4 regions of the Streptomyces sp. NPDC042364 genome follow, and region 2 is predicted to be linked to each of the others. Evidence: riboswitches for the same ligand, from Rfam matches in the RefSeq annotation. Region 2 holds a riboswitch; each other region holds the start of a gene.
What was found. Region 2 has a riboswitch for cyclic di-AMP ahead of AC067N_RS17290 (M23 family metallopeptidase). Riboswitches for the same ligand answer to the same signal wherever they lie in the genome.

Region 1 (4,874 bases), on a different contig from region 2:
GGCATGTGGAGGCGGTCCGCAAGGCGGTCTTCGATCACCTCACCCCCGAGCAGGTCGGCCAGTTCGAGGAGATCTGCTCGGCCATCGCTGCCGCGATCGAGGGTGAGGACGCCCAGCAGAGCGGGCCCGACGACCTGCCCTGGCGCCGCCGGTCCTGCCCCTCGGGCCAGTGACCCCGGCTGCCGCCCCTTCCGGCCCGTGAGCGCTCCGGGTCCTCACCCACACCTTCGGTCGGTCGTGAGCGGCGCCTGTTATTCCCCCGACCCCGGAATGTGACGCATCCCAAAACCAGTTGCTTGAATTTTGAAGCAGGGGATAGAGTCGCGGCGAGCGCTGTGATTCAAAACTGAAGCACAGCGGCAGTCGCACCAGGACCGGAGAACCCGCATGCCCGACTTCCCCGCTGCCACCCCGCGTGCCCGCGTCCGGGTACCGCTGCGCTTCCAGGACGGCTACGGCGTCGACGCCGAGATGGTCACCTTCCACGGCCTCGTCGACGGCCGCGAGCACCTGGCGATCGTGCTCGGCGACCCCGCCCCCGGCACGGCCCCGCTGGTCCGGATGCACTCCGAGTGCCTGACCGGCGACGTCTTCGGCTCCGCCCGCTGCGACTGCGGTCCGCAGCTGCGGGAGGCGGTGGAGCGGATCGCCGAGCAGGGCGGGGTGCTCCTCTACCTCCGCCAGGAGGGCCGCGGCATCGGGCTCTACAACAAGCTCGACGCGTACGCCCTCCAGGACCAGGGCCTCGACACCTACGAGGCGAACACGGCCCTCGGGCTGCCGGAGGACGCCCGTGACTACACGGCCGCGGCCCAGATGCTGGGCGCCCTCGGCATCGACGAGCTGGACCTGCTCTCCAACAACCCCGACAAGGCCCGGCAACTGCGCGACCTCGGCGTCGGCGTCCGGCACCGCGTCCCCACCGGCGTCTTCACCACCGCCCACAACGTCCGCTACCTCCGGGCGAAGGTCCTCACCACCCAGCACACCCTGCCCCTGGCCGAACTGACGGCGGGCTGAAGGCCGGCGGACGAGGGGCCCCGTGGACGCCCGGGCCCGACAGCCCCTAGCCCACTCGGCCCCTCCGGCTGGCCCTCCGCCCGGCGCCCCGCGAACCTGGGACGGGTGGGGCAGCCAGCGGGTGTGAAGAGGCCGGACGGCCGGCGGTTCTTCTATGCCCGCGCCCTCGTGCGGATGCTGCCCGCTCTCCTCGTCGTCGGCGGCCTCTGCTACGACCACTTCATGCCGCGGGAGTTCACGGCCGTCCCCTTCTTCACCGCCGCGCCCCTGGTGGCCGCGCCGCTGCTGTCGCTGGAGGGCACGGTGACGACCGGCGCCGCCTCGCTCGCCGGCATCGTCGTCGTACGCCTCCGGTACGGGGACTCGGGGCAGGTGGACGCGCTCACGGAGATCGTCACCGTGGCCGTCGTCGCCGTACTGGCCGTGGCCATCAACCGGCTCGTCCGGCGCAGCGACGCCCGCCTCGCCACCGCACGCGAGATCGCGGAGGCCGCGCAGCGGGCCGTACTGCCGAGGCCCCAGGAACGGCTCGGCGGGCTGGAGATCGCGGCACGGTACGAGGCCGCGCAGGCCGGGGCCTCGATCGGGGGTGACCTGTACGCGGTGCAGGACTCGCCGCACGGGGTACGGCTGATCGTGGGGGACGTACGCGGCAAGGGGCTGGGGGCGGTGGCGGCCGTGGCGGTGCTGATCGGCGCGTTCCGGGAAGCGGCCGAACAGGAGACGAGCCTGGAGGCCGTGGCCCAGCGGCTGGAGCGGGCACTCGCGAGGGAGGTCACCCGGCGCGACGCGGCACGGCGGGACCCCACCGTGCCGTACGAGGGGTTCGTCACCGCCGTACTCGCGGAGTTCCCGCACGGCGCCGGGCTGGCCCGCATCGTCAACCGGGGTCATCCCGCCCCGCTGCTGCTCCACGCCGACGGTGAACTGCGCACCCTCGACACCCCGTGGACCGCGCTGCCGCTCGGCCTCGGCGAGCTGGGCACCTGGCCGGACCGCGCCAAGGACACCGGGTTCCCCGCGGGGGCGACGCTGCTCTTCTACACCGACGGTCTGTCCGAGGCGCGGAACGCGGACGGCGTCTTCTACGACCCGGCCGCTCGGCTCAGCGGCCGTACCTTTCCCGCCCCGCGCGCCCTGTTGACGACGCTCGCCGAAGAGGTCCGCGAGCACACCGGCGGCGGCACCACGGACGACATGGCGCTCCTCGCGGTGCACCGCCCCTGAGGAATTTCACTCAGCGTGCTCACGTGACGTCCCTCCGCATTACAACTGACGCCCAGTCAGAACAGCTGGGGCTGCTGAAGCGAGGTCAACTCGCCCGGTTTCCACCCCTCGTGACCCGTAAGTCCAGCGGAAAAAGCCGAACGATCATTCAGAACCGCTTGGAATGCCGCCCCCGCGTCTATTAACGTTCGATAACGCAGCGCGGTCGTCCCAGCCGTCACAAGAGGCGGCTCCGTGCTCACGCGCCGAATCCCGTAGGGAACCGGGGAACCACCACCCTGGGGTGAATCGCGCGGAAACCGCCGTGGAAGCACGTTCGGTTTACGCGCGTAGGAGACCTTCCGCTCCGAACCCGTCAGCTAACCCGGTAGGCGAGAAGGAAGGAAAGGAGTACGCCCACGTGGCGTCCAACCGGTCCGCGACCGAAGCCCCGTTCGTGCCGAGCCAACGCAGCAGTGAGTCCGAGACCTTCGGCTTCGGCAGCTACGACAGCGACAGCGAGGGCCCCTTCCAGGAGTGGAACCCCACCGCGGAGTCCCTCCGCCCCGTCCGCGGCCGGCACCGTGTGGCCAAGACCAAGCAGCGCGGTGGGTTCGCCCGTAGCTCCACGGTTCTCGGCGTCGGCGTCATAGCCGCCGTCAGCGGCGCGGGCATGGCCAGCGCCCAGAGCGGCAAGGCCCCGGTGGCCATCTCGATGCCGGACATGCCGAACGTGGGCTCGGTCTTCGAGGACGACGACGCCGCCGACGAGCCCGAGGGCTCCACCGCCCCGCTCAGCAGCGCCGGCCTCATCGCCGCCGACACCCAGCAGGGCGCCACCGACGCCGGCGAGGCGCTGCGCGCGCGCATCATGCAGCAGGCCGAGTCCCAGCAGGACGCGTTCGACCTGAAGGCCGCCGAGGCCGCACAGACCGCCGCCGCGAAGAAGGCCGCCGAGCAGGCCGCCGAGGAGAAGAAGGAAGCCGAGGCCAAGGAGGCCGCCGCCAAGAAGAAGGCGGAGGAGGAGGCCGCGGCGAAGAAGGAGGCCGAGCGCCTCGCCGCCCTGGCCAAGCAGTTCACGCTGCCGACCTCCTCGTACACCCTCACCTCCACCTTCGGCCAGGCCGGCCCCTACTGGTCCTCCGGCTACCACACGGGCCTGGACTTCGCCGCCCCCACGGGCACCCTCATCAAGGCCGTCCACAGCGGCACGATCACGCAGGCGGGCTGGGACGGCTCGTACGGCTACAAGACCGTGCTCACCCTGGATGACGGCACGGAGATCTGGTACGCCCACCAGTCCTCCATCGGCGTCAGTGTCGGCCAGAAGGTCGCCACCGGCGACGTCATCGGCCGCGTCGGCGCCACGGGCAACGTCACCGGCGCCCACCTCCACATGGAGGTGCACCCCGGCGGCTCCACCACCGGCATCGACCCGGCGGCGTGGCTGCGCAGCAAGGGCCTGAGCCTCTGAGAACTGCACTCGAACGGATGTGACGCCGCGTGAGGCCGACGGGCCTGACGCGGCGTTCGTCATACCGCGTCCGTCGGCCCGGCGAGTTCCCCGTCGCCGCGTGACCTGCCCCTCGACGTGTCACCCACCGTTCACGCGGACCCGGAATGCGTCCGTCCGAAACGGTGGTTGAAACAGGACATGACTTCTCTTCGCAAGCTGGGCACGTCCGACATCCAGGTCTTCCCGCTCTCCCTCGGCGGCAACGTCTTCGGCTGGACGGCGGACGAGGCACAGTCCTTCGCCGTCCTCGACGCCTACGCCGCAGCCGGCGGCAACTTCATCGACACCGCCGACTCCTACTCCGCGTGGGTCGACGGAAACCAGGGCGGCGAGTCCGAGACGATCATCGGCAGGTGGGTGAAGGCCCGCGGCAACCGGGCCGACGTCGTGATCGCGACGAAGGTGAGCCAGCACCCCGGGTACCAGGGCCTCTCCGCCGCCAACATCAAGGCCGCCGCGGACGCCTCGCTGGCCCGCCTGGGCACCGGGTACATCGACCTCTACTACACGCACTTCGACAAGCCCGAGGTGCCGGTCGAGGAGATCATCACCGCCCTGGACGACCTGGTGAAGGCGGGCAAGGTCCGCGCGATCGCGGCGTCCAACATCACCGCCGAGCGCCTCAAGGAGTCCCTGGACTTCTCGGACCGCGAGGGCCTGGCCCGCTATGTGGCGCTCCAGCCCCACTACAACCTGGTCTCCCGCGACACGTACGAGGGCGACCTCCAGTCGGTGGCCGCCGACGCGGGCCTCTCCGCCGTCCCCTACTTCGCCCTCGCCAAGGGGTTCCTCACCGGCAAGTACCGCCCCGGCACGACCGTGGACAGCCCCCGGGCCGCGGGCGCCGGCGCCTACCTCGACACCCCGAGGGGCGCCCGGGTACTCGCGGTCCTCGACGAGATCGCCCAGTCCAGGAACGCGGAGATCGCCACGATCGCCCTGGCCTGGCTCACCGCCCAGCCCACGGTCACCGCCCCCATCGCCTCGGCCCGCACCACGGCCCAACTCCCGGCGCTCCTGGCGGTAGCCGACGTCACCCTCACCACCGAGGAACTGCAGAGGCTGACAGAGGCGTCGGCGTAGCCGTAGCCCCCAGCCAGGGTCGTCCCCGACGGCGCTCAGCCGACCCGTG
Region 2 (4,874 bases):
AGCGGATCTTCCGGCTGGCCTATCCGGAGGGCCACCCCTACCGGCACACCCCGATCGGTTCCATGGAGGACCTGGAGGCGGCCAGCCTGGAGGACGCCCGGCAGTTCTTCCGGACGTACTACGCGCCCAACAACGCCGTCCTCTCCGTCGTCGGCGACATCGACCCGGAGCAGACGCTCGCCTGGATCGAGAAGTACTTCGGCTCCATCCCCGCCGACGACGGCAAGCCGCAGCCGCGTGACGGCGGGCTGCCCGACGTCATCGGCGAGCAGAAGCGCGAGGTCATCGAGGAGAAGGTGCCCGCGCGCGCGTTGATGGCCGCCTACCGCCTCCCCGAGGACGGCACGCGCGCCTGCGACGCGGCCGATCTGGCCCTCGCCATCCTCGGCGGCGGCGAGTCCTCCCGCCTCTACAACCGGCTCGTACGCCGCGACCGCACGGCGGTGACCGCCGGGTTCGGTCTGCTGCGCCTGGCGGGTTCGCCCTCCCTGGCGTGGATGGACGTGAAGACCTCCGGCGACGTCGAGGTGCCCGTCATCGAGGCCGCCGTCGACGAGGAGCTCGCCCGGTTCGCCGCCGAGGGCCCCACGGCCGAGGAGATGGAGCGCGCCCAGGCCCAGTTGGAGCGCGAGTGGCTGGACCGGCTCGGCACGGTCGCGGGCCGCGCCGACGAACTGTGCCGCTTCGCGGTCCTGTTCGGCGACCCCAAGCTCGCCCTGACCGCCGTCGACCGGGTGCTCGACGTGACCGCCGAGGAGGTCCGGGAGGTCGCCGCGGCGCGCCTGCGGCCCGACAACCGCGCGGTGCTCGTCTACGAGCCCGTCGCCGGCGACGACGCCGACGACGAGGCAGCCGAGGCCGAGACCGCGGCGGCGGACGCCGACGCAACCACCGACGAGAACGAGGAGTCGGCGAAGTGACCGAGCTCGCGACCATGGACTTCCACCCGCAGCCCCAGGCCGGCGAGGCCAGGCCCTGGGCGTTCCCGGCGCCGGAGCGCGGCACCCTGGACAACGGCCTGACGGTGCTCCGCTGCCACCGCCCCGGCCAGCAGGTCGTCGCCGTCGAGGTTCTCCTCGACGCTCCCCTGGACGCCGAGCCCGCCGGTCTCGACGGCGTCGCCACGATCATGACCAGGGCCTTCTCCGAGGGCACCGACAAGCACTCGGCCGAGGAGTTCGCCGCCGAGCTCGAGCGCTGCGGCGCCACCCTCGACTCGCACGCCGACCACCCCGGCGTGCGCCTCTCCCTCGAGGTGCCCGTGTCGCGGCTGGGCAAGGCGCTCGGCCTGCTCTCCGACGCCCTGCGGGCCCCCGCGTTCGCGGACAGCGAGATCGAGCGGCTCGTGGCCAACCGCCTCGACGAGATCCCGCACGAGACCGCCAACCCGGGACGCCGGGCCGCGAAGGAACTCTCCAAACAGCTGTTCCCGGCGGACTCCCGCATGTCCCGCCCCCGCCAGGGCACCGAGGAGACCGTCGCGCGCATCGACTCCGCGGCCGTACGCGCCTTCTACGAGCGGCATGTCCGCCCCTCGACGGCCACCGCCGTGGTCGTCGGCGACCTCACCGGCGTCGACCTCGACGCGCTGCTCGGCGACACCCTGGGCGCCTGGACGGGCTCCCCGGCCAAGCCCCGCCCCGTGCCGCCGGTGAGCGCCGACGACACCGGGCGCGTCGTCATCGTGGACCGCCCCGGCGCCGTCCAGACCCAGCTGCTCATCGGCCGGGTGGGCGTCGACCGGCACGACCGGGTGTGGCCGGCCCAGGTGCTCGGCACCTACTGCCTCGGCGGCACCCTCACCTCCCGCCTGGACCGCGTCCTGCGCGAGGAGAAGGGCTACACCTACGGCGTGCGCGCGTTCGGCCAGGTGCTGCGCTCCGCGCCCGACGGCTCCGGTGTCTCGATGCTCGCCATCAGCGGTTCCGTCGACACACCGAACACCGGTCCGGCGCTCGACGACCTCTGGACGGTGCTGCGCACCCTCGCCGCCGACGGTCTGACGGACGCAGAGCGCGACGTCGCCGTGCAGAACCTCGTCGGGGTCGCCCCCCTGAAGTTCGAGACGGCGGCGGCCGTGGCGAGCACCCTGGCCGACCAGGTCGAGCAGCACCTGCCGGACGACTACCAGTCGACGCTGTACCGGCAGCTCGCCGCCACCGGCACGGTGGAGGCCACCGCGGCCGTCGTCAGCGCCTTCCCGGTGGACCGTCTGGTGACCGTCCTCGTCGGTGACGCCGCAGAGATCGAGGAACCCGTCAGGGCCCTCGGCATCGGTGAAGTCACGGTCGTCCCGGCGGAGTAGAACCCGCACGCGAACGGGGGGAACGAGGGGCCCTGGTGACGGAAGAGTCACCAGGGCCCCCGTTTGTCCCTATTGGTGGCGGAGGTTGCAGGTCTGACCTGTGGCGTACGCCTCAAAACCCGTGATGCGTTTGTTATTTCGGAGGCGGCCCGCTTAGCGTCGGTCCGGCTGTTCGTCAGCAGTTCGCCGCACCCGCGGCACCGGACAGTCATCGCCGAGTCCCCGATGGTGCGAGCCAGGGGAGCCGGGGACCCACCGCAGTCCCTGGGGTGAATCGGGTGCCCTTCGCGAGCTTCGCGAAACGAGGGGTGTCCGTAGGAGACCTTCCTGCTCCGAACCCGTCAGCTAACCCGGTAGGCGAGAGGGAAGGAAAGGACCAGCCACTTCATGGGGTTCACCCGCGCTCCCGGGAAACACCGCCGTCCTGGCCGCGTGAAGCGCACGACCACGAGGACCGTGGGCGTGGCCGCTCTCACCACCACCGGTGTCGTCGGCACCGTGGCCGTCCCGGCGCTCGCCGCGGAGCCCGCGCCCGAGCAGACCGGGCTGAACCAGATCATCGTCCTCGGCGACACGGTCGCCGAGCAGGTCGACGCCCAGGCCGCCGCCCAGCAGCAGGCCGCCGAGGTGGCCGCCGTCAAGCAGAAGGCGCAGGAGGAGGCCCGCAAGGCCGCCGCCGAGAAGGCCGAGCAGGAGCGCGCCGCGGCCAAGGAGCGCGAGGAGATCAAGGCACGTGCCGCCCGTGCGGCCGAGCGTGAGCGCCTCAACTCCTACGTCGCCCCCATCAGCGGCTCCTACGTCTCCACCGGCTACAAGTCCGGCGGCGCCGTCTGGTCCTCCGGCAGCCACACCGGTGTCGACTTCCACGCCGCCTCCGGCACCGCCGTCCGGTCCGTGGGCGCCGGCACCGTCGTCGAGGCCGGCTGGGGCGGCGCGTACGGCAACAACGTCGTGATCAAGATGAACGACGGCACGTACACCCAGTACGGCCACCTGTCGTCCATCACCGTCTCGGTGGGCCAGACGGTCACCCCCGGCCAGCAGATCGGCCTCTCCGGCGCGACCGGCAACGTCACCGGCCCGCACCTGCACTTCGAGGCCCGCACGTCGGCCGAGTACGGCTCGGACATCGACCCCGTCGCGTACCTGCGTGCGCACGGTGTGAACGTCTGACGAAAGCATCACCGCTTCAGGAAGCCCCGGCTCACCGAGCCGGGGCTTTCCTTGTTGTGGCGTACCTCCTGTCCAAAAAATATCCATGGATTCCGGCCCGCCATCGGAAATTCCGGCTCGCTGCAATAGAGTCGCCTGAACACACGTCAATCAACGACGTTTCACGGGGATTAAGGCGGAGGTCGGTCATGCGTATTCCGGCGCACTCGGTATGCACGGCGATCCGTGATGACATCGTCGCGGGTGTCTACGAGCGCGGCAGCCGCCTCACCGAGGAACTGCTCGCCCGCCGGTACGGCGTCAGCCGCGTGCCCGTGCGCGAGGCGCTGCGCACGCTGGAGGCCGAGGGCTTCGTGGTGACCCGCCGGCACGCGGGCGCGTGCGTCGCCGAGCCGACCGAGCAGGAGGCCGCCGACCTGCTGGAGATGCGCATGCTGTTGGAGCCCCTCGGCGCGGCCCGCGCCGCCCAGCGCCGCACCGAGGCGCACCTCAAGGTGCTGCGCGGCCTGGTCAGGCTGGGCCAGGAGCGCGCCAGGAGGGGCAACAGCGAGGATCTGCGCTCCCTGGGCGGCTGGTTCCACGAGACGCTGGCCCAGGCCTCCGGGAGCCCCGCGCTGACCTCGACGCTCGCCCAGCTGCGGCACAAGATCGCCTGGATGTACGCGGTCGAGGCGCCGGCCAACCCGGTGGAGTCCTGGGCCGAGCACGGCGGCATCGTGGACGCCGTGGCCCGCGGCGACAGCGAGCGCGCGCGGACGATCACCGCTCTGCACACCGAGCGCGCGACCTCGGCGCACCGGCTGCGCTTTCCCGGCCGGCCCGCCGCGGCGGAGCGACAGGACCGTGTGAGGACTTCGCAACACCCCGTAAACACGCCGAGCCTGCGGCATTAACACAAGGGCCGTATACAAAGAGGACAGGAATTCGAGGGGCGCTATTTCTGCTGCCCGCGGACGGATTTCCGGAAGCGTCTGCCCCTGGGAAAGACGCTTCTGCCCATGGAAATGCGAAGGGCTCGCCCGATAAACCGGACGAGCCCTTCAGTGCTGCCGCGAGCGGCCTTTCAGGCCTTTGTCACGCGGGTCAGACCGTCTCGGGGAGCTCTTCGAGCCCCTCGGCGACGAGCTTCGCCAGACGGTCGAGCGCGGCGTCCGCGCCCTCGGCGTCGGAGGCGAGGACGATCTCCTCGCCCCCCTGGGCGCCCAGGCCCAGGACCGCCAGCATGGAAGCGGCGTTGACGGGGTTGCCGTCGGCCTTGGCGATCGTCACGGGGATACCGGAGGCCGTGGCGGCCCGGACGAAGATGGAAGCGGGGCGGGCGTGGAGGCCCTCGGCCCAGCCGACGTTGACGCGGCGCTCAGCCATGTGATGCTGCCCTTCAGGTGTGTCTCGGGTA
Region 3 (4,874 bases), on a different contig from region 2:
CAGAGAAGCGCGGGTATATCATCCCCGAGCTCTACGAAGGTGCGCGAACTGTAGTCAACCTTCCTGTACAGTTCTTCACCAATGGTTGGGTTTACGTGCTCACTGATGCCGAAATCAGGATGTACTTGATCTTAAGGCATCTTGCAGCCCGCTTCCCTGAAGCGCACATCCTGCAAGGTGTCTACTTGAGTGAGAGAGACAGAGAATGGCTTTACGGAATTTCACGCGATGTCTATGAGGCGCACCTGATGCTTTCTAGGTTCGGACTAATTGAGCTGGCCCCCAATCCCTTGCGTCACCGGGATGGCAAGGTGGTGGATTTCGGTGAACTTTTGAAGAAGGGTGGCGTGATACCGCCGCATCGGTTCAGGATCGTGGGTGATTCACCTTTCTTCGAGTTGCCTATAGGGAAAGTTCGAAGGGCCTTGCTCAATTACCCTCCGAGTCGCGCGCAAATGGAAAGCCGAATCCAGTAACCGTGTCTGCGGTTTGGTTCGGAGTTCCGAGGTTCCTGGCAGAGGCCTCCCGCGTTGCGCTGCGTGCTCTGGTTGTTGGCGTTGTTCGAGTGCCTTGGGCACAGCCCCCGCGACAGCTCCCCAAGCTGCTTCACACGCGCGTGAGGGCGGCCAGACCGGCGGCCCCCTACCGGCGACGACTCAACGTCTGGATCTGAGCTGGCCCAGCACCCTGCGCCACCGAGGGACGAACGGCTCAGGCTCCAGTTCGGGTTCCGGCCCAAGCTCCATCACCAGGCCGGACAGATCCTTGATCCGTGCCGTCCGATGCTTGCCGTTGGTGAGCCGGGCCCGGATTACGAGACGCCTGGGGTTCTCCCCGTCGTGCATCAGCGCGCTGGGCCGAAGCTCCCGCTGATAGGGCAGACCACCGAGAGCCGGGATCACCTTCGGCTCGGTGAACCACTCTCCCCCAGGGCCCTTCCTTTGCGTGGTTTTCCGTTCCCACCAACGGCCGTGGACGGGGATGAAGTCAATACGCTCGACACCCATAGGAGTCACGCCACGGTTCGCCAACCGGAGACGGATGAGATACCCGCGCTCATACCGTGGCTTAGGGTTCACCGGACTCATCAGGTGCCGTTCCACGATGACGTCCACCTCGGGGCGGACTCGCCTGTAGGTGAGCCACGCGATAACCATGTTGCACACGGCGCCTACTGCGCTGGCACCGGCTACCCACAGAGCAGCGACCGCTAGGCCTGGGTTCTGGGTCATGTCCCGAGTCTGCTCAGCCGGCCACTCTCTGACGAGCCTCCCGCCGAGACGTGCCGGACGTGTCGCCCTGGTGGCCTCTTAAAGCCACACGGTCTCCTGGACGCCCTTAGGGCACCATCTGTGGCTCCGGGATGAGCATCCCGCCAAGGCGGGCTCACGCGCCGTCAGGCGCCGCCGCAGGGGCGCCTTCAGCGCCCGTAGCCGCTCCCTCGCATCCGAGCCGATCGCACCGTCAGGACGACCCCCACATCAAGATCAATTTCTGTCAATGGCGTAGGTCACACTGATAGGCCGTCAACAGCTCGTGTTGGGTGCATGTCAACCCGCGGCGCTGCGCAACACGCCGGTCTGAACTGGGCAGTTGTCCCGCAAGCCTGAATTGGCGGGTGGTGAGTAAGTTCACAAAAGTGGTGATCAGATTTGAAATTCCGGCGATCCCGAGTGAACGTCTTCTCTAAGCCCTCACCGTCCCTGGTGAGGCGGTCCAGCCGGACGCCGAGCCCTGCCGCCGACTGGATGACCACACATCTCACATCAAGATCGGCAGGAGCGGGGGACCCAAGGTAAGCGCCGTTGCGTGGCTGACTCTGATGAAGCGCCAGATTGCGTACGGCTTGGGGTGAAGTCGCATCCCCGTGAGGGACGCGGCCGGACCACTTCGCCAGTCCGAACCCGACAGCTCACCTCGCAGGCGGCTAGCGAAGGTGAAGGTTGCACATGAGTGCGACGCACAACAACCCCCAGGTCTCGGGTGCTGGTTCCGGCTCCGGTGGTGGAAATGGGGACGACGGGTCCAAGATCCGCAAGTTCGAGGCGGTGATCATCGTGCTCTTGGGGATGATCGCTGGAATCCTCGCCGGGATCGGCAGTCGGACCATGGACAACGCCTCGATGTTCGAGGCGATCACTACGGGGGTTGTGGTGGGAGTCGGGCTTCCCGGCTTCATCATCATGATCATCCGCTACATCCGGAACCAGAACTGACCCGGGTCTAGCGACTCACCTTCCGGTAGTCCCCTCTATGCCGTGGGGGCACCGACAACAGGACGCGCTGCCACGGTGACCCCGTAGGAGTCGCGGACGGAGCGGGAGAGGTCTTGGCCATCGCCAGGGCCTCTCTTTCGTTGCCCTGGACGGTAGGTGCTGTGCCTCGAAGTTCCCTACGGCCGTCTCAGGCCCTCCCGGGTTGCCGAGGGTCGGTGGAGCGGCTTTGGGGTGGCGCTGCTTTGGCGCGAGTGATCATGGCCCCGTAAGCTTGCGGCGCGTCGGGCAGTCTGTGGACCTGCCCGGTGAAGCACGACGTTGGGGCCATGATCTTCGAGGCTCGCGCCAAAGTGGCTCCGTAAAGCCGTGGAGCCGACCGCCCCAGCCACGATGTACCTCTTCTCTGGCATTAAGCGGCTGATTGCTGTGTGCGCGGCACGGGCGCCGGCCGGGCTGGAGCGGGGCGGAGACAGGAGCGCAGGCCCGGCCGGGGGCCGGGCCGCGCACGGTGAGCGGAGCGAGCCGCCTTGAACCCGTAGAGAAAGTTGTAACTCAGTCGGTCTGCTGTTCCGGTCGGGGCTTGAAGTCGTATGCGCAAGACGGCAGTTGCCTGCCTTCGCGGTGCGCGAGCGGTAGGAAGATCACCGGTCGGATGGTCCAGGTGATGCGGGTCTTTTTGTGGGTGACGGACACCGTGCAAGGCTCGTGGCGCAACAGGGCTCGGCGGGTCTCTATGCGGCCGTCGTACAGCCAGTCCCATGCCTGGGTGGATGCGTCTGGGTCGAATGCCGGTGAGATGGTGCGGAGCGCGACGGCTACCCATCTGTCGGCCTGGGGCGCCGAGTAGGCATCGAACGACCCCCTCAGCTCCATCCCGCCCTCGCCATTGAGGTCCTCGGTCCAACACTCGCACCAGTAGCCGCGGTGGGCCTCGTCCTTCAGCACAGGCGGTCTCCCGGTCGGGTGCCGGTGAAGAGCTCCGCGGTGACCGTGTAGCCGACCCTGCTGCCGTGGATGGCGACTCGGTGGGCGAGTGCGGTGACCATGCCCAGGCCCCGGCCGTGTTCGGCCTCGTCGTCCTGGTGCTCGACCTTCGGGGCCGTGGCGGTCCTTCCGCCGTCCGTCACTGACAGGGCGATCACGTGCCGGGATACGGCGAGGGCCAGGTGGAAGCTGCCCGTCTCCAGGCCGCTGGCCGTGTGGAGGATCGCGTTCGCGCTGAGCTCGCTCACGATCAGCTCGGCGTCCTCAGCCAGGGGTGATCCGCGCAGGATGTCGCGGGTCCAGCGGCGGGCCCGGCTCACCTCTTCCGGAAATCCTGGGCAAGTGAGTCCCCAGACCCGGGCGGTGCTCGTATACTCGTGCATACAAGTTCCTTCGTGCTGGTAGGCCGCCATGTGCAGCGGGTTCGGGCTAGACGAGTTTCACGCCGTCGTGGGCGCGGATGGCCGGCGGGGATGCGGCGTCCAATGCGTCCAGGACGCGGATCGCGTATGCCTCGTCGGCAAGCTCGGTGACTTCTTCGCGGGTGGCCCAGCGCAGTGCGCGGGTCTCGTCGCCGGTGGTCGGCGTGCCGTCGGCAGCCTCGCAACGGAAGACCAGCGAGACGATCAGGCCCGTCATGTTCTTGTAGACACCGGTCAGGGTCGCGGGAAGCGCGATCTTGATTCCGGTCTCTTCGAGCACTTCGCGCTGGAGGGCCTCGGGAAGGGTTTCCTCGCGTTCGAGGACTCCGCCCGGCGGTTCCCAGTGGCCGTTGTCGCGGCGCTTGATCAAGAGGGCCCGGCCCTGGTCGTCGACGATGACTCCGGCGACGCTCACGGAGTGTGGACGGTCGGTGCTCACGTTCCTCGGCCCTCTCGGCTGGCTAGGCTCTCCACCGTAGCAACAACAATCGCCCACTCGTCTAGATATCTAAAGGAGTACACGTGCCCTCTCTTCCTTCCGGCTTCCTCGGTGATCTCGATCCCACGAGTGATCGTGCGGTCTTTCGGCAGATCGCCGACCAGTTGCGCGAGGCCATCGACCGTGGGCGGTTCAAGGAGGGTGAAAAACTGCCCTCGGAAGCCGAGCTTGTTGACCACTACGGGGTATCCCGGATGACGGTCCGAAACTCCTTCTCCGTCCTTCAGGGCGAAGGGCTCGTGCACGCCGAGCACGGCAAGGGTGTCTTCGTCCGGCCCCGGCCGCCCGTGCGGCGGCTCGCCTCCGACCGGTTCGCCCGGCGCCACCGGGAGCAGGGCAAGGCGGCCTTCATCGTCGAAGCGAACGCCGCCGGCAGTCACCCCCAGGTCGACAGCCTTGAGGTGAAGGAGGAAAAGGCCAGTCAGGACGTCTCCACACGGCTTGGCTCCGTGCGGCGGGTTCTGGCTCGTCGGCGCCGGTATCTCCTCGACGGGCGGCCGGTCGAGTTCGCCACCTCGTATCTGCCGCTCGACATCGCGCGCGGTACGCCGATCGCCGAACCTAACCCCGGCCCTGGCGGCATCTACGCACGGCTGGAGGAGCTGGGCCATCGCCTCGACCACTTCGAGGAGGAGATCCGGGCCCGGATGCCCTCGCCTGCCGAGGTGAAGACGCTTCGGTTGGCCTCCGGTGTGCCGGTCATTCATCTGATCCGCACTGCCTTCGACACCGAGGGGCGGGCCGTTGAGGTCT
Region 4 (4,874 bases), on a different contig from region 2:
TGGAGCGGGGCCCGCGCCCCGGTGCCGCGCGCTGATCCGCCGGGGATCACGGGACACCCCTTGGCCCACGGACTGACGCACCGGCACGGCCCCGTCCGCAGCGCGCCGCGGGCGTCGGGCGCCTTCCAGCACCGTCAGGCCACGGATTCGATCCGCATCCTGATGTCGTCGGGCGACAGTGCCCCCTTCGCCGACACGTGGTCCCCGGACGACTCCCCGCGCAACCGCCGCCCGATCCACGGCACGAGATACTCCCGCGCCCATTGGATGTTGTCCCGGCGCACCTCGAACGTCCCCCGCGGCGGCAGCGGCGGCCACGGCTGCTCGGGATCCGCCGGCACCTCCACCCCCAGCACCTGCCCGGCCCGCAGAGCGACCCGCGTGTGCCCCTCGGGCGACAGGTGCAACCGGTCGTCGTCCCAGGCACGCCGGTCCTGCACGGTCCTGAGCGACCACAGGTCGAGCACCGGACACCCGTACCGGTCGGCGATCGCGCGCACATGCCCGTTGTACGTCGCGATCTTCCCGCGCAGATGCCTGAGCACCGGCACGTCACGTGTGTCGAACCCGGTGGTCACCATCACCGTGCCGATCGCCGAGGTGAGCCGCGCCACAGCCCGCTCGAACCGCTCCGCGACCTCGTCCGGGTCCGTGCCGGGCCGGATGATGTCGTTCCCGCCCGCGCAGAAGGAAAGGAGATCCGGCGCGAGTTCGAGCGCCCTCGGCACCTGGTCCTCGATGATCTGGTCGAGGAGCTTCCCCCGCACCGCGAGATTGGTGTATCTGAAGTCGCCCTCGGGCACCCGGTCCGCGAGAAGTACCGCGAACCGGTCCGCCCAACCGACGAACGCCCCGTCGGGGCCGGGATCGCCGACGCCCTCGGTGAAGCTGTCCCCCACCGCCACGTACGACCCGATCACTGATCTGCTGTTCTTCGAATCGTCTGCCACATCGGCCCATGATTCACCTTGGGATGTGACCTACGCGACCGTAATAAGGGGTTGACGGGCGGTGAGATAGACCACGCTTCAAGATTCGATCAACCCGGGAATACGCCGGGTCAGAACAGCCGCCACACCCGGAATTCCTGGATCCGGAAGGGATTCCGGGTCGTCGGGAGTTGTTCAGGCCGGACACCCGGTCGTCGGCCTCCAGCGCCCCCGCGCGGCACTCACCGTCCCACCGCGCCCCAACTCCCCTTGCCACCGCCGGAGCCGCCGGAAGTCGTCCCCGGCGATCACCCGATCGAAAGCCCTACGCGTGGTCGTGAGGCTCCCCCGCCGCCGCCGTGACCGCCGCCGCGACGGCGGTGGCCCCTCCTTCTCGCAGGGGCATGGCGAGGGCCGGACCCCGGGATCGGGGTCCGGCCTTCGATGACATCAGGTGGGCCGGGAGCGGCGCGTCAGACGGTGACGCCCTTCGACCGCAGATAGGCCAGCGGGTCGATGTCCGAGCCGTAGTCGGGGGTCGTACGGATCTCGAAGTGCAGGTGCGGGCCGGTGACATTGCCGGTGGCACCCGACAGGCCGATCTGCTGACCGCCGCTCACGGACTGCCCCGCGGAGACACCGATCGAGGACAGGTGGGCGTACTGGGCGTAGTAGCCGTCGGCGAGCTTGATGACGACCTGGTTGCCGTACGCACCGCCCCAGCCGGCGGAGACGACGGTGCCGGCGCCCACGGCCTTGAGGCTCGTGCCGGTCGGGGCCACGAAGTCGACACCGGTGTGGTAGCCGCTGGACCACATGCTGCCGGCGGTCTTGTACGCCGTGCTGATGGTGGCGCCCTGGATGGGCAGGGTGTAGCCGGAGCTGCTGGACTCGGCCACCTGACCGGCGGACGCACCGGTCGTCGCCTTCGCCGCGGACCCGGAGGGCTTCGACGCCTGGGCGGGCTTGGAGGACTGCGACGACTGGGTCTTCGTCGACGACTGGGACAGCCCGCCCGACGCCGGCTTGCCGCCGACGACGAGCTTCAGTCCCGGGTGGATGAGCGAGGGGTCGGAGCCGATCACTGAACGGTTGTCCGAGTAGAGCCGCTTCCAGCCGCCCCGGACATCCTGCTCGTCCGCGATCTTCGCGAGGTAGTCGCCGGCCTTCACGGTGTAGGTCCTGGCCGCCTTCTTCTTCGCGGCGATCTGCTCGGTGACGGCCTTCCCGGGGGTGGCCGTGGCCGTCTTCTCGGAAGCTCCGGAGACGGCGGCCGTGGGGGTCGCGGCGTGAGCGCCGGCGGCTCCCATCAGGGGCAGCGCGAGCGCGGCGCCACCGGTTCCGGCGGCAGCGATCGAGCGGGTGAAACGCTGGGACTTGGGACGGCGATGCTTACCCTTCGCGGGCATGGCGAATTCCTCTCCGGCGCCTGCGAGGTGAGCTGTCGGGTGCGGACTGGAGATGCCCGGCCGGGCTTGCGCCCGGCTTTACCCCTAGCCGTTCCGGAGACCGGAACAGGCGGTACTGCCTGTGGGTCCCCCGCTCCTGCCGTGGATCGGGTCGGTATGCGGCTCCGGTCGGCGGCAGGATTGGGCGTCCGTCCGGATCGAGGCTGAACGTAAGCGACTTGTCCCCACAGAGACAACTATCTGGATTTCCCGCGCGTCTTCCTACGTGATCCTTACACCGAATCCCGATTACGCTCCGTAAAGGTGTGCCGTATAGGCATTTCCAAAGGCCCTGGAAAAGCTCCTGAATTACGTGAGCATGACGACGACAGTCCGTCACGAGTATGACGCTGCTCACGCGCCTACGCCTCAGTAGTCTTTATTCCAGGGCCAGTTGGATTAACGGCTCCATTTCGGACAGATCGCTCAAGTGCGACGCAGGCGGATAACCGTCGCATCGAAGTCACCGCGCAGCCCGGTCCGCAGGCCGTGGTGCAACAGCACCGCCCCTCGGTGCACTTCGCCCGTTTCACGGCATTCGTAGGTTTTCGCGGGGTCAAGGCCGCGCAGCCGGAGCGGCGGGAGCGGCTCGCCGTAGTGCTGGGCCTGGAGGCAGGCGAGGACGACCACCTCGTCGCCGTGGACGTACTGCACGGCGCTCAGCCCTCCGCTCGGCGGGCGCAGCCGGTACTGGTCGCCGCGCTGCACGACGGGCTTGATCTCCTTGTAGAGCTGCACCCACTCCCGCGCCTCGGCCAGTTCCGCCTCGCTCCACTTGGTGAGGTCGCCGCCGACGCCGAGCACGCCCGCCATGGCACTGACGAAGCGGAACCGCAGGGAGCTGACCCGGCCGTTGAGCTGGTTGTTGGGGCTGTCGGTGACCCACGCGGCCATGACCCGCGCCGGATGGATGTGACTGAATCCGTGCTGGATGGCGAGCCGGTCCAGGGGGTCGGTGTTGTCGGAGGTCCACACCTGGTCGGTCCGCGACATGACGCCGAGATCGATCCGGCCGCCCCCGCCCGAGCACGACTCGAAGGCGACACCCGGGTGCGCGGCCCGCAGCCGGTCCAGCAGGGCGTAGAACGCGTGCACGTGCTCGACCCACAGCTTCTGCGGGTACGGCTCACCGGGCCAGCCGGCGTCCGTGAAGCAGCGGTTGAAGTCCCACTTCACATAGTCGATCGGGGCGCTGGAGAGCAGGGCGTCCAGCTTCTCCCACAGATAATCCTGGACGTCCGGCCGCGCGAGGTTCAGCACCAGCTGATTGCGCAGTTCCGTCCGCTTTCGTCCCGGTTGGTACTGCGCCCAGTCGGGGTGCGCCCGGTACAGCTCGCTGTCCGGGTTGACCATCTCGGGCTCGACCCAGATGCCGAACTGCATCCCGAGGGCGTGCACCCGGTCGGCGAGCGGCTTCAGCCCCTGGGGGAAGCGGTCCGGGTTGGGCGTCCAGTCGCCGAGTCCGGCCCGGTCACTGGTGCGCGCCCCGAACCAGCCGTCGTCGACCACGAACAGCTCGACCCCGATGGCCGCCGCCCGCTCCGCCAGCGCCCCCTGCTGCTCCTCCGAGATGTCGAACTCGGTGGCCTCCCAGGAGTTGAACAGCACCGGTCGGTCCCGGTCCGCGTCCGGGATGACATACGCCCGCTGGTAGGCGTGCCAGGCCCGGCTCGCCCCGCCGTGGCCGCCGTCGGACCACAGTCCCGCGAAAACGGGCGTGGTGAACGTCTCCCCCGCCTCCAGCCGCAACAGCCCCGACTCGTCGTACCCGGCGCCGCCGGTGATCTGCACCCGTGCGTCCGGCAGCTGGGCCACGGCGATCCGCCAGGAGCCCGACCAGCCGAGGGCGCAGCCGTAGACCTCGCCGTGGTCCTCGGTGGCGTCGGTGTCGAGGGCGACCCAGGGCAGGTGCTGGTGTCCGGTGTGCCCTCGGCGGCTGCCGATGACCTTCTCCCCGTAGGTGAGTTCGCCACGCGCCAACCGGGACTCGGCCGCCCACCGGCCGTGCAGCTGGGACAGGCGCCAGCCCTCCTCGCGGCGGGGCAGCGTCCAGGTCGCCGAGTCGGCCCGCAGCAGCTCCACGGCCGCCCCCTCGTTGGCGAGGGTCACCCAGCGCTCCACGACGTCGTCGCGCATCCGGTAGTGGAGCGTGATCCGCAGTCCGTCGTCGACGAAGCGCAGGCGCAACTCGTCACCGTCCGCCTCGTACTCCTGGAACGTCCACTCGGTGCCGCGCCGCGCCTCGGTGCGGACCGAGAGGGCGGGGCGGGCGAAGCGCGGGCCGCCTTCGACGGGGTACTCCTCGTGGCCGTCGACGGGGGCCTCGAAAGGCCAGTAGGGCAACTCCTGGCGGGCGGCCAGCTCCTCGGCGTCGGGGAGGGTGATCCTCGGACCCCAGTGCAGGTGCAGCAGCTCGTCGTTCTCGGTGAGCCGCAGGGCGTAGCTGCTCCGCGGGCCCGTGAGAAGCCAGGTCCGGCCGTCCGTGGCGATGTCCAAC

Region 1: it holds a riboswitch for cyclic di-AMP, as region 2 does, so the genes downstream of both, AC067N_RS14055 (M23 family metallopeptidase) here and AC067N_RS17290 (M23 family metallopeptidase) in region 2, are expected to answer to the same signal.
Region 3: it holds a riboswitch for cyclic di-AMP, as region 2 does, so the genes downstream of both, AC067N_RS14775 (hypothetical protein) here and AC067N_RS17290 (M23 family metallopeptidase) in region 2, are expected to answer to the same signal.
Region 4: it holds a riboswitch for cyclic di-AMP, as region 2 does, so the genes downstream of both, AC067N_RS06250 (M23 family metallopeptidase) here and AC067N_RS17290 (M23 family metallopeptidase) in region 2, are expected to answer to the same signal.

What each region holds. Positions count from the first base shown of each region.
Region 1 is NZ_JBWKAJ010000006.1:22,355-27,228, reverse strand. Features, by position in the region: gene AC067N_RS14070 (MarR family winged helix-turn-helix transcriptional regulator) at 1-173, shown strand, start outside; gene AC067N_RS14065 (GTP cyclohydrolase II) at 388-1,020, shown strand; gene AC067N_RS14060 (PP2C family protein-serine/threonine phosphatase) at 1,195-2,247, shown strand; cyclic di-AMP (ydaO/yuaA leader) riboswitch at 2,481-2,636, shown strand; gene AC067N_RS14055 (M23 family metallopeptidase) at 2,648-3,700, shown strand; gene AC067N_RS14050 (aldo/keto reductase) at 3,881-4,825, shown strand.
Region 2 is NZ_JBWKAJ010000007.1:282,973-287,846, reverse strand. Features, by position in the region: gene AC067N_RS17300 (M16 family metallopeptidase) at 1-920, shown strand, start outside; gene AC067N_RS17295 (M16 family metallopeptidase) at 917-2,305, shown strand; cyclic di-AMP (ydaO/yuaA leader) riboswitch at 2,508-2,680, shown strand; gene AC067N_RS17290 (M23 family metallopeptidase) at 2,693-3,478, shown strand; gene AC067N_RS17285 (GntR family transcriptional regulator) at 3,667-4,371, shown strand; gene AC067N_RS17280 (HPr family phosphocarrier protein) at 4,562-4,843, opposite strand.
Region 3 is NZ_JBWKAJ010000006.1:135,204-140,077, reverse strand. Features, by position in the region: gene AC067N_RS14785 (hypothetical protein) at 1-476, shown strand, start outside; gene AC067N_RS14780 (hypothetical protein) at 657-1,232, opposite strand; cyclic di-AMP (ydaO/yuaA leader) riboswitch at 1,755-1,941, shown strand; gene AC067N_RS14775 (hypothetical protein) at 1,950-2,216, shown strand; gene AC067N_RS14770 (hypothetical protein) at 2,769-3,161, opposite strand; gene AC067N_RS14765 (ATP-binding protein) at 3,155-3,583, opposite strand; gene AC067N_RS14760 (NUDIX hydrolase) at 3,630-4,037, opposite strand; gene AC067N_RS14755 (GntR family transcriptional regulator) at 4,145-4,874, shown strand, end outside.
Region 4 is NZ_JBWKAJ010000002.1:675,807-680,680, reverse strand. Features, by position in the region: gene AC067N_RS06255 (SGNH/GDSL hydrolase family protein) at 135-920, opposite strand; gene AC067N_RS06250 (M23 family metallopeptidase) at 1,403-2,338, opposite strand; cyclic di-AMP (ydaO/yuaA leader) riboswitch at 2,343-2,501, opposite strand; gene AC067N_RS06245 (alpha-galactosidase) at 2,804-4,874, opposite strand, start outside.